DNA from 2 places in the Streptomyces sp. 351MFTsu5.1 genome. Region 2 is predicted to be linked to the other one. Evidence: riboswitches for the same ligand, from Rfam matches in the RefSeq annotation. Region 2 holds a riboswitch; the other holds the start of a gene.
The links. Region 2 has a riboswitch for cyclic di-AMP ahead of H295_RS0141040 (M23 family metallopeptidase). Riboswitches for the same ligand answer to the same signal wherever they lie in the genome.
Positions count from the first base shown of each region.

Region 1: another riboswitch for cyclic di-AMP. It lies ahead of H295_RS0113695 (transglycosylase SLT domain-containing protein); the one in region 2 lies ahead of H295_RS0141040 (M23 family metallopeptidase).

Region 1 covers NZ_KB911779.1:352,766-358,478, forward strand. Annotated here, with positions in the region: gene H295_RS0113685 (polyprenyl synthetase family protein) at 164-1,174, opposite strand; gene H295_RS0113690 (CocE/NonD family hydrolase) at 1,457-3,430, shown strand; cyclic di-AMP (ydaO/yuaA leader) riboswitch at 3,670-3,872, shown strand; gene H295_RS0113695 (transglycosylase SLT domain-containing protein) at 3,878-4,360, shown strand; gene H295_RS0113700 (HAD family hydrolase) at 4,396-5,208, opposite strand.
Region 2 covers NZ_KB911804.1:50,902-56,614, reverse strand. Annotated here, with positions in the region: gene H295_RS0141050 (PrsW family intramembrane metalloprotease) at 1-973, shown strand, start outside; gene H295_RS0141045 (aldo/keto reductase) at 986-1,930, opposite strand; gene H295_RS0141040 (M23 family metallopeptidase) at 2,038-3,063, opposite strand; cyclic di-AMP (ydaO/yuaA leader) riboswitch at 3,075-3,232, opposite strand; tRNA gene H295_RS0141035 (tRNA-Met) at 3,469-3,542, opposite strand; gene H295_RS0141030 (TetR/AcrR family transcriptional regulator) at 3,620-4,219, opposite strand; gene H295_RS0141025 (class I SAM-dependent methyltransferase) at 4,281-5,111, shown strand; gene H295_RS44445 (hypothetical protein) at 5,302-5,553, shown strand; gene H295_RS0141015 (class II glutamine amidotransferase) at 5,567-5,713, shown strand, end outside.

The DNA of each region.
Region 1 (5,713 bases), on a different contig from region 2:
CACCCGAATCGGTGAGCAGTGGTGTTTTCCGTGGTGTCCATCTGACCAAATCGGCCATGAACATGCGTCAGACCACGGAGCCAACTCCGCGTACACCTGGGGTATGACACGACGGGCGAACGCCCCCTACGGAACCCGTAGGGGGCGCCCGTTCCCTGCACGGCTAGCCGGCGCGGTGGACCACCGCGTCGCACAGCTCCATCAGGGCCGCCTTCGCGTCGCACTCCCGCAGCGGGGCCAGGGCCGAGCGCGCGTCCTGGGCGTACTGCACGGTGTCCCGGCGGGCCTGTTCGAGGGCGGGGTGGGCACGCAGCGCGGCCAGCGCCTCGGCGTGCCGGGCGTCGTCGGTGAGGTCGGAGTCCAGGAGGTCGCACAGGGCGATGTCCTCGGCGAGCCCGAGGCGGGCGGCCCGCTCGCGCAGCCGCAGCACCGGCATGGTGGGGATGCCCTCGCGCAGGTCGGTGCCCGGTGTCTTGCCGGACTCGTGGGAGTCGGAGGCGATGTCCAGGACGTCGTCGGCGAGCTGGAAGGCGACGCCGAGGCGCTCGCCGTACTGGGTCAGGACGTCGACGACCCTCTCGTCGGCGCCGGACATCATCGCGCCGAAGCGGCACGAGACCGCGACCAGCGAGCCGGTCTTGCCGCCGAGCACGTCGAGGTAGTGCTCGACCGGGTCACGGCCGTCCATGGGACCCGCGGTCTCCAGGATCTGGCCGGTGACCAGGCGTTCGAACGCCTCGGCCTGCACCCGGACCGCCTCGGGGCCGAGGTCGGCCAGGATGTGCGAGGCCCGGGCGAACAGGAAGTCGCCGGTCAGCACGGCCACCGAGTTGCCCCAGCGGGTGTTGGCGCTGTCGACGCCGCGGCGCACCGCGGCCTCGTCCATCACGTCGTCGTGGTACAGCGTGGCGAGGTGGGTCAGCTCCACCACCACCGCGGACGGCACCACGCCGGGTGCGTACGGGTCGCCGAACTGGGCGGCGAGCATCACGAGGAGCGGCCGGAACCGCTTTCCGCCCGCGCGCACCAGGTGCTGGGCGGCCTCCGTGATGAAGGGGACCTCGCTCTTGGTGGCTTCGAGCAGTCCCTCCTCGACAGCCGTCATTCCGGCCTGGACATCGGCTTCCAGAGCCTGGTCCCGCACGCTCAGCCCGAACGGCCCGACGACGGTCACGAGGGGTCTCCTGTCTGCTGGTGTCTTCTGGCGGTCAAACGGAATGTCGATAAGGCGCTGCCATCACTCAAGTCAGCGTATCCGGTCACCTTTGGATCACCGATAGCGCCCGCCCCGTCCATGCCAGGCGGTATCGGATCACGACCGGTATGTTTTTGATCACCTGAAAAGAACGGATATCCATCGACTTGTAGGGAAGTAACCGACTGTGTCCCAGCTGCGCCGCACCGTGCGCCCGGTGCGTTGACACACGAGACGGTCCACGAGGACGTCCGTGTCCCGATGCCGGACGGGACGCTGCTGTACGCGCGCGTGTGGCGGCCGCTCACCCCTGAACCGGTACCCGCGATCCTGGAATACCTGCCGGGCGGCCTCACCGACTCGACGGCGGCCCGCGACGGCCGGCGCCACCCCTGGTACGCGAGCCACGGCTATGCCGCCGTGCGGGTGGACGCGCGCGGGCACGGCGCCAGCGAGGGCGTGCCGGGCGAGCCGTACGGGACGGCCGAGCCCGCCGACGGGGTCGGGGTGATCGACTGGCTGGCGGCGCAGCCCTGGTGCGACGGCCGGGTCGGCATGATCGGCAGCGCCGGGGGCGGCTTCGGCTCCCTGCGGATCGCGGCCCTCGCACCCGGGCCGCTCAAGGCGGTCGTCACGGTCTGCGGCACCGACGACCGCTACGACAACGACGTGCACCACCTGGGCGGTTCCGTCCTCGCGGTGGACACGCACGCGTGCGCGGCGGCCACGCTCGCGCTCGCGTGCCGGCCGCCGGACCCGCTCCACGTCGGCGAGGCCTGGCGGGACATGTGGCTCAGGCGCCTGGAGACCGTGGAGCCGCCCCTGCACACCTGGCTCGCCCACCAGACCCGCGACGCGTACTGGCGCCGGAACAGCGTCCGCGAGGACTACGGCGCGATCGACGCGGCCGTCCTGGCGGTGGGCGCATGGCACGACCCGTACCGCGACACCGTCCTCCGGCTGGTCGAGCACCTGCCCGCCGACCGGGTCCGCGGGATCATCGGCCCCTGGACCCACCCGCACCCGGACCACGGTCTGCCGGGCCCGGTGACCGGCCTCCTCCGGGAGACCCTGCGCTGGTGGGACCAGCACCTCAAGGGCATCGACACCGGCGTCATGCGCGAGCCCCTGCTGCGCGCCCACATCAGCGACTCCCACCCGCCGACGGCGGCCTACGGCACCCTGCCCGGCCGCTGGGCCGGCGAGCCCGTCTGGCCCTCCCCTCACGTCACGACGGTGTCGTACGGCCTCCAGGGCCCCGCCGCGCTGGTCCGTTCGCCGCAGCACACGGGGGTGGACGCCGGCCGGTTCGTCCCGCTCGGCCAGGACGCCGATCTGCCGCCGGACCAGCGGGAGGAGGACGCCCGCTCGGCCTGCTTCGACTTCGCGGTGGGCGCGGAGACGTGGGTGCTCGGGCGGCCGCGGGTGCGGCTCAGGGTGACCTCGGAGGTGTCGCGCGGGCAGGTCGTCGCGCGGCTGTGCGATGTCGCCCCGGACGGCTCGTCGACCCTGGTGACCCGGGGAGCGCTCAACCTCTCCGCGCGCCTCGGCCCGGACCGGGCGGTGCCCTGGGAGCCGGGGGCCACGCAGGAGGTCGCCTTCGAGCTGAACGGCGCCGGGCACGCCTTCCGGCCCGGCCATCGGATCCGGCTCGCCGTGTCCTCGGCGTACTGGCCGTGGATCTGGCCGCAGCCCGAGTCGCAGGCCGGTTTCTCGCTGGACCCGGCGGGCAGCTTCCTCGAGCTGCCGGTACGCGCGCGTGATGCCTCCTTGGGCCACGCGCCCTCGGACATCGCGTTCGAGGAGCCGGAGCAGTCCGTGTCGCTCGGGGTGGCCCGTGGCGTGGCCGCTGACGGGTGGAGCCCCGTGACCCTGGACGAGCCCCGCCCCGCGCGCCTGGTGGTGCGGGACGTGGCCAAGGGCGAGTGGCGTCTGGAGATCGACCCCCGGTACGGCGGCACGCGCGTGTACCCCGACGGGCTGGAGTGCACCGAGGACGTGCGGGAGTCGTACACGATCGACGAGCAGGACCCCCTGTCGGCGCGCGCCCGCTCGGACTGGTCGATCCGGCTGCACCGCCCCGAGCTCGCCTGGGACACCACCGTGCGCACCCGCTCGGAGATCAGCTGCGACGGCAGCGACTTCCACACCTCGAACGAGGTGATCTGCGCCGAAGGCGGCGAGGTGGTGTTCCACCGGACGTGGGAGAAGCGGATCCCACGAACAGCCGGTTGACTCCGAGTTGGGCCTCTTGCCCGTTTTGCGCGTCTTGCGCTCGGGCGTGACTTGACTCACTCCGACTGACGGACCGGCAGATATCCGGAATCCTCCAATCCGCCTTTCCGTGCGAGCGAGTTGAGGCTTGCGACCGCAAAGGATCAAGTGCCCCAAATACCCCCGACCAAGGTCAATAGGCACCGCATGTGAATTCGCCACTTGTTCCGGACATGTGCTCTCGCATACGTTCCCGGCCTGTCGGGCGGACGCCGAATCCTGCCACCGCCCGTACACCCACCGAGAAACCACGGCAGGAGCGGGGGACCCAGGTAAGTCGCCGGAACGGGCGTCTTCGGACAAACCGGTACGGCTCGGGGTGAAGTCATGCCTTTTGCGGGCATGGCCGGGCAACTCCCCGCCCGAACCCGACAGCTCACCTCGCAGGCGACGGAGAGGAACTTCGCCATGCCCGCTGCCGCTCAGCACCGCGCTTCGCGCACCAACCGTCTCGTCCGCAAGCTCGCGATCGCCGGAACCGGGGTCGCCGTCCTCGCGCTCCCGCTCGTCGGCGCGACCACCGCGTCCGCGGCCACCCCGACCGTGCAGACCGCGACCACCCTCGGGTACGCCAACAACCTCGACGGCTGGATCCGCGCCTCCCTCGCCGTCATGGCGGAGCACGGGATTCCCGGCTCCTACGACGGCATCTACCGCAACGTCATCCGCGAGTCCTCCGGCAACCCCTACGCCATCAACCTCTGGGACTCCAACGCGGCCGCCGGCACCCCGTCCAAGGGCCTGCTCCAGGTGATCGACCCGACGTTCAACGCGTACCACGTGGCCAACACCTCGTGGGACCCGTACGACCCGGTGGCGAACATCACCGCGGCCTGCAACTACGCGGCGGCGCGGTACGGGTCCATCGACAACGTGTTCGGCGCGTACTAGGAACGGCGCCTGCCGGGAACCACGCCTGCTGGGAACTACGCCTGGCTGAAGAGTCTTTCGAGGACGACGGCGATGCCGTCGTCCTCGTTCGACAGGGTCACCTCGTCGGCCACGGCCTTGAGTTCGGGGTGGGCGTTGGCCATCGCGACGCCGTGGGCCGCCCAGTCGAACATGGGGATGTCGTTGGGCATGTCGCCGAAGGCGATCGTCACCTCGGGGCCCAGGCCCAGGTGCTCGGCGGCCAGCGCGAGGCCGGTCGCCTTGGTGATGCCGCATGGCTGGAGTTCGACGGTACCGGGCCCCGACATGGTGACGGTGGCCAGCGAACCGACCACCGAGCGGGCCGTGACCGCCAACTCGTCGTCGGACAGGTACGGGTGGCGCAGCAGCACCTTGCTGATCGGCTCGCACCACAGGTCGTCGCGCCGCCCGACCCGCACGGCGGGCAGGGTCGGGTGGGGCATCAGATAGCCCGGCTCGATGAGCGTGAGCCCGTCGACACCGTCCTGGTCCACCGCCGCGTACACCTGCCCCACCTCGGCCTCGATCTTCCCGAGCGCGGTCTCGGCCAGCTCCCGGTCCAGGGTGACCGACCAGAGCAGGCGGTCCGCGCCGGCGTCGTACACCTGCGCGCCCTGTCCGCACACCGCGAGCCCCGTGCTGCCGAGGTCGTCGAGGAGGGGCCGCACTCTGGGGGCCGGCCGTCCCGTCACGACGAGGTGCTGTGCCCCGCCCTCCGCGACCCTCGCGAGCACGGCCAGCGACCGGTCGGAGAGGGTGTCGTCGGCGCGGAGCAGCGTGCCGTCCAGGTCGGTGGCGATGAGTGAATATGCGGGGGAGGCGGCCATGATCAGAGAATACGGATGGTTGGCCCCTCCGACTCGACGCGAACCGGACGGCTGCTGCTTTCACATCCGTTGACGGCAGTTCCGGTTCCGGGGTGCGGCGGTCACGCGGTGGTACGGCACCGCCCCGGCCGACGGACCCTGCCGGGCGCGGCCCGAAACCCACGGCCGGTCGGGGGCGTTCACCACTACCGGCGGACCCTTGTGGAGGCCGCGAGCCTCCTGCTCTACGGCGGCGGCCTTGCGGTCTCCCCACGAGCCGACGGGATGGTCTTTGCCGAGGACTTCGACGGCGGGCCGGAGAAGTGACCTGTGCCGCTCGCGCCGACGTGCCCGCCGCACTTGCGGGTTGCGGCGGCCCGTGACGCGTCACCGGCCGCGGGGCCGCCGGCCCGGCCGGCCGCATGGGCCACCTGCGCGGCCGCCGGGACCGCCACGCGCGCCGTCGCGTTCGCCGCCGCGGAGACCGCTGTACCCCCGCGCCCGGGCGGCCCCTCGGCGCTTCCCG
Region 2 (5,713 bases):
GGTGATAGCGCCGATCGTCGAGGAGTCGGCCAAGGCGGCCGCCGTACTGCTCGTGTTCCTGTTCCGCAGACGGGACTTCACCGGGATCGTGGACGGGGTGGTGATAGCGGGGGTCACCGCGACCGGGTTCGCGTTCACCGAGAACATCCTCTACCTCGGCACCGCCTTCGGCACCGACCAGCTGACCGGCGACCGCGGCATCGCCTCCGTCACCGCCGCGACCTTCTTCGTGCGCGTGGTGATGTCACCGTTCGCGCACCCCCTGTTCACCGTCCTCACCGGCATCGGCTTCGGCATCTCCGCGCTCTCGGCGGAACACCAGCACATCCGGCGGGTGCTCTTCCCGCTGTCCGGACTGCTGCTCGCGATGGGCATGCACGCGACGTGGAACGGCTCGTCGACGTTCGGGGAGTACGGCTTCTTCGCGGTGTACGCGATGTTCATGGTGCCGGCGTTCGCGCTGCTGACCTGGCTGGTGATCTGGACGCGGCAGCGGGAGCTGAAGACCGTCCGCGAGGAGCTGCCCGCCTACGCCGCCGCCGGCTGGCTGACACCGACCGAGCCGTACGCACTCGGCTCGATGCGGGCTCGGCGGGTGGCGCGGGAGTACGCGCGCCGGCAGCTCGGCGGGCGGCCCGCGGGGCGGGCGGTCGCGCAGTACGAGGCGTACGCGACATCACTCGCTTTCCTGCGGCGGCGGGGGCGGCTCGGTCGCGCGAACGCGGACTTCGTCGTACGGGAGCGGGAGTTGCTCCAGGAGCTGTGGCGGCGCCGTGAGGTGGCCCGGCCGGCGCTCGACCATGCCGCACGGGTGACGGCCCCGCCGGTGGCCGCGCCGCCCTGGCCGGGGTACGGGGTGTACGGCGTGTACGGCTACCCACCCCAGCCGGGCAACCCCGCGCTGCCGGTGCAACCGACGATGCCGGTCCAGTCGACGATGCCGTATCCGGCGTACAACCCGTATCGCACGTAGGGCCGCGAGCTCTTACGCCGACGCCTCCGTCAAGCGCCCCAGCTCCTCCTCCGTCAGGGTCACGTCCGCCACCCCCAGCAGGGCCGGGAGTTGCTCCACCGTGCGCGCGGAGGCGATGGGGGCCGTGACCGTCGGCTGGGCCGCGAGCCAGGCGAGGGCGATCGTGGCGACCGGGGCCGCGTGGGACTCGGCGATGCCGTCGAGGGCGGCGAGGACCTTGCGGCCGCGGTCGGTGTCGAGGTGCTTGCCGGCACCCGCCGCCCGCGCCCCCTCCACCGTCGTACCGGGGCGGTACTTGCCCGTGAGGAAGCCGGACGCGAGGGCGTAGTACGGCACGGCGGCGAGGCCCGCCCGGGAGGCGACGGCCTGGAGTTCGCCCTCGTACGTGTCGCGTGAGACCAGGTTGTAGTGGGGCTGGAGGGCGACATAGCGCGCCAGGCCCTCGCGGTCGGAGAAGGCGAGGGACTCCGAGAGCCGCGCGGCGGAGATGTTGGACGCGCCGATCGCGCGCACCTTGCCCGCCTTCACCAGCTCGTCCAGCGCGCCGATGATCTCCTCGACCGGCACCTCGGTCTTGTCGAAGTGGGTGTAGTAGAGGTCGATGTGGTCGGTGCCGAGGCGCTTCAGGGAGGCGTCGGCGGCGGCCTTGATGTTGGCGGCGGTCAGCCCGGGGAAGTCGGGGTGCTGGCTGACCTTCGTGGCGATGACGACGTCGTCGCGGTTGCCGCGGGCGGCCAGCCACCTGCCGATGATCGTCTCGGACTCGCCGCCGGAGTTGCCGTCGACCCACGAGGAGTACGAGTCGGCCGTGTCGACGAAGTTGCCGCCCGCGGCGGTGTACGCGTCGAGGACGGCGAAGGACGTGGCCTCGTCGGCGGTCCAGCCGAAGACGTTGCCGCCGAGGGCGAGCGGGAAGACCTCGAGGTCGGAGGAGCCGAGCTTGCGCAGAGAAGTCATGTGATACGTCAACGCCCCTGCCCGACGGGGATCTTCCGCTACGGCCGCAAAGTCCTCGTAAACAAGCGGAATCAGCCCCTCCGGACCTCAGAGATCCTCAGGGAGCCTCAGGGGTTGAGCCCCTTGCCCTGCAGCCACGCCATCGGGTCGATCCCGGTCGCCGCACCGCCCGGGTGGACCTCCAGGTGCAGGTGCGCGCCGGTCACGTTGCCGGTGGCGCCCACGCGGCCGATGACGTCACCGGTGCCGACCTTCTGGCCCACGCTGACGCTGATCGAGGACTGGTGGCAGAACCACAGCTCGGTGCCGTCGTCGAGGGTGAGGATCGTGCGGTAGCCGTAGGAACCGGCCCAGCCGGCCTCCGTGACGGTGCCGCTGTGGATCGCCTTGATGAGCGTGCCCGTGGGGGCGGCGAAGTCGAGGCCCGTGTGGTAGCCGGAGGACCACAGCGAACCGGCCTGACCGAAGGTGCCCGTGATCGTGTACGACGAGGTCGGCAGCGTGTACTGCTTGGCGAGCTCGGCCAGACGCGCGGCCTCGGCCTTCTTCGCGGCCGCCTCCTCCGCCTTCTTCTTCGCGGCGGCGGCCTGCTGCTGGGCTTCCTTCTCCGCCTTGGCGGCGGCCGCGTCGGCCTCCTTCTGGGCGGCGTCGGCGACGGCCTGGGCGGCCTTGGTGTCGAGCTGGTCCTGCTGCGTCTCGGCCTGGGCGAGGATGCGCGAGCGCAGCGCCTCACCGGCGTCCGAGGTGCCCTTGGCGGTGTCGACGGTGGCGGTGCCGACGCTGCTGAAGGCGCTCGTGTCGTCGGCGCCGGAGTCGGAGTCGTCCGAGATGAGCGAGCCGACGTTCGGCAGGTCCGGCATCGAGATGGAGACCGGCGGCTTGCCGGTGTTGGCGCTGGCCATGCCGCCGGCGCTGACCGCGGCTATGACACCGACGCCGAGGACGGTGGAGCTGCGGGCGAATCCGCCGCCGCGCTGCTTGGCCACGCGGTGCCGGCCTCGCACCGGGGCGAGGGAGTCCGCGGTCGGGTTCCACTCGCCGAGGGGGGCCTCGTCGTCGGCGCGGTAGCCGCCGTACACGAGAGTGCTGCGCGGTACGGACGGGGCCTCGGGGGCAGGCGGGTTGGACGCCACGTGGGCGCGCTCCTTTCCTTCCTTCTCGCCTACCGGGTTAGCTGACGGGTTCGGAGCAGGAAGGTCTCCTACGCGCGTATACCCGCCGTGTGGCCACGGCGGCAGACGAGCGATTCACCCCAAGGTGGTGGTTCCCCGGTTCCCTTGCGGAATTCGGCGCGTGAGCACGGAGCCGTCTCTTGTGACGGCTGGGACGACCGCGCTGCGTTATCGAACGTTAATAGACCCGGGGGCCCGATTCCAAGCTGTTCCGCTTGATCATTAACGAAATCCCGCAGGACTTACGGCCCATGACCGGTGAAAAACGGGCGAGTTGACCGGATCGCTCACGCCAGGTGATGAGCGCGCTCCGGGAAACACTCAGGGCCGGAGTCCAGTGACTGGACTCCGGCCCTGAGCCGTGAGTAGCGGGGACAGGATTTGAACCTGCGACCTCTGGGTTATGAGCCCAGCGAGCTACCGAGCTGCTCCACCCCGCGTCGGTGAAACCAGCATACGCCATCCGGGGACCGACTCCCGCACGCATTACTGGCGAGGTGCGGCCCGGGCGCTCGGGTCACGGCCGGGGTGGTCGCAGGGCGCCGGCGATGACCGTGGTCACCATCTTGCGGACGGCGGTGGTCTGCGGCGGGGCGCTCGTCCGGTCGGCGAACAGCAGGTGCCCGGCCCCGACGAGGGTGGGGGCGAGCGTGTCGATGTCCGCGTCACCGGCCAGGCGCCCCGACTCCCGCTCGGCGGTGAGGTATGCGGCGATCATCGCGGCGCCCTGCACGGCCAGCGGGATGCCGGTCAGACCGGCCTCGCGCAGCCGGGCGCGGAGGCCGTCGCGGAAGGTGATGAGCGCGACGATCGCCACCGTGACCGGACCGAACAGGTCCTGCAGTGCGTCGGTGAGGTTGTCCACCACGCTCCCGGTCCCGGCGGCCGCGCGCAGAGTCGTGGTCCGGTCCTCGATGCCGCGGACGCGATCGAGGACCAGTTCCGCCAGGAAAGCGTCGAAGTCGGCGAAGTGCCGGTGCAGCACGCCCTTGGCGCAGTTCGCCTCCTCCGTGACGGCCCGGCTGGTCAACGCGTCGGGCCCGTCCCGCAGCAGGACGCGCTCGGCGGCTTCGAACAACTGGCCGCGCACGTTGTGGATGTGCACCCCTGACGGCATCGTCTCCCTTTCCGCGCCGCCGCGCCTTAACAAGTGGGCAACCGCCCATTAATGTGGGCGCATGCCCACTTTATCGCAGGGACAGCCGGACACGCCCGGCCCCGAGCCCCACCGCCACCGGCAGACGGCCGAGTCGTTCGGCGTGGACGCCGAACGCTACGACCGCTCCCGACCGCCGTATCCCCAGGCCCTCGTGGACAGGATCGTCGCGGCAAGCCCCGGCCGGCACGTCCTCGACGTCGGAGCCGGAACCGGCATCGAGGCCCGGCAGTTCCAGGCGGCCGGCTGCACCGTGCTCGGTGTCGAACCCGACGAGCGGATGGCCGCCCTCGCGCGACGCAGCCGCATCGAGGTCGAGGTCGCCAGGTTCGAGGACTGGCAGCCGGCCGGGCGGCAGTTCGACGCGGTCATCGCCGGCACCGCCTGGCACTGGGTGGACCCCGTCGCCGGCGCGGCCAAGGCGGCCCAGGTCCTCCGGCCCGGCGGCCGACTCGCCCCCTTCCACCACGTCCCCCAGCTCCCGGCCGAGGTGATCGACGCCCTGGCCGAAGCACTCCAACGGGTCGCCCCCGATTCCCCGTTCAACCCCGGTCTCCTCAAAGGCTCGGCCGTGGACGCCTACCAGCCGCTGTTCGCGAGAATCGCCGACGGGATCCGGCGGACCGGCAGCTTCAGCGAGCCGGAACAGTGGCGCTTCGCCTGGGAGCGCACCTACTCCCGAGAGGAGTGGCTCGACCAGCTCCCCACCTTCGGCGGCCTCACCCAACTCCCCGCAGACACCATGGCGGAGGTCCTGGACCGCGCCGGGACCGCGATCGACAAGCTCGGCGGCCACGCCACCATGCCCTACACGTCCGTCGTGATCACCGCGACCCGCTCCCCTACGGCCTGACCACGGCAAACGCCGGGTGTCGCCGAGCCTGGGGAGACGGATGAACTCGGCGACAGCGGCCGGAGAGCGGGGAGCGGGGAAAGTTCTCCGGCTCCTTGCACCGGACCTCAGCCCAACGGTCCGTCCCTGTGGGCCGGCCGCCCCCTCGGTCGGCGTAGCGTGACGGTTCTCAGATGAACCAGGAGGGGCCATGACGGCAGCCGAGGAGCGACCGGTGGAGATCGACAAGCGGGACGTCCCGCTCTCCGGGGGCCGGACCCTGCGGGTGACGGAGTTCGCCAACGGCGCCATCCGGCTTGCGGTGCACACGGGTTCGCCGTACGTGATCACGAGCCTGGAGCAGATCGACGGCGGAGCGGTGCTGAAGCTCTCGCCCGGGCGCGAGGGCTCCAACGCGCACCGGAACTGGGTCCGCGACCACAGCGAGGACAGCTCCTCTTAGTACTGTCACGCCCATGTGCCGTCTCCTGGGCGTGGTCACCCGCGCACCCCTTCCGCTTGCCACCTCCCTCGGTGAACTGACCGTGCCCTTCACGGAGTTGGGCCGGGAGCACGGTGACGGGTGGGGGATCGCCGCCTGGCCCGGGGCGGGCGGGGGCAGG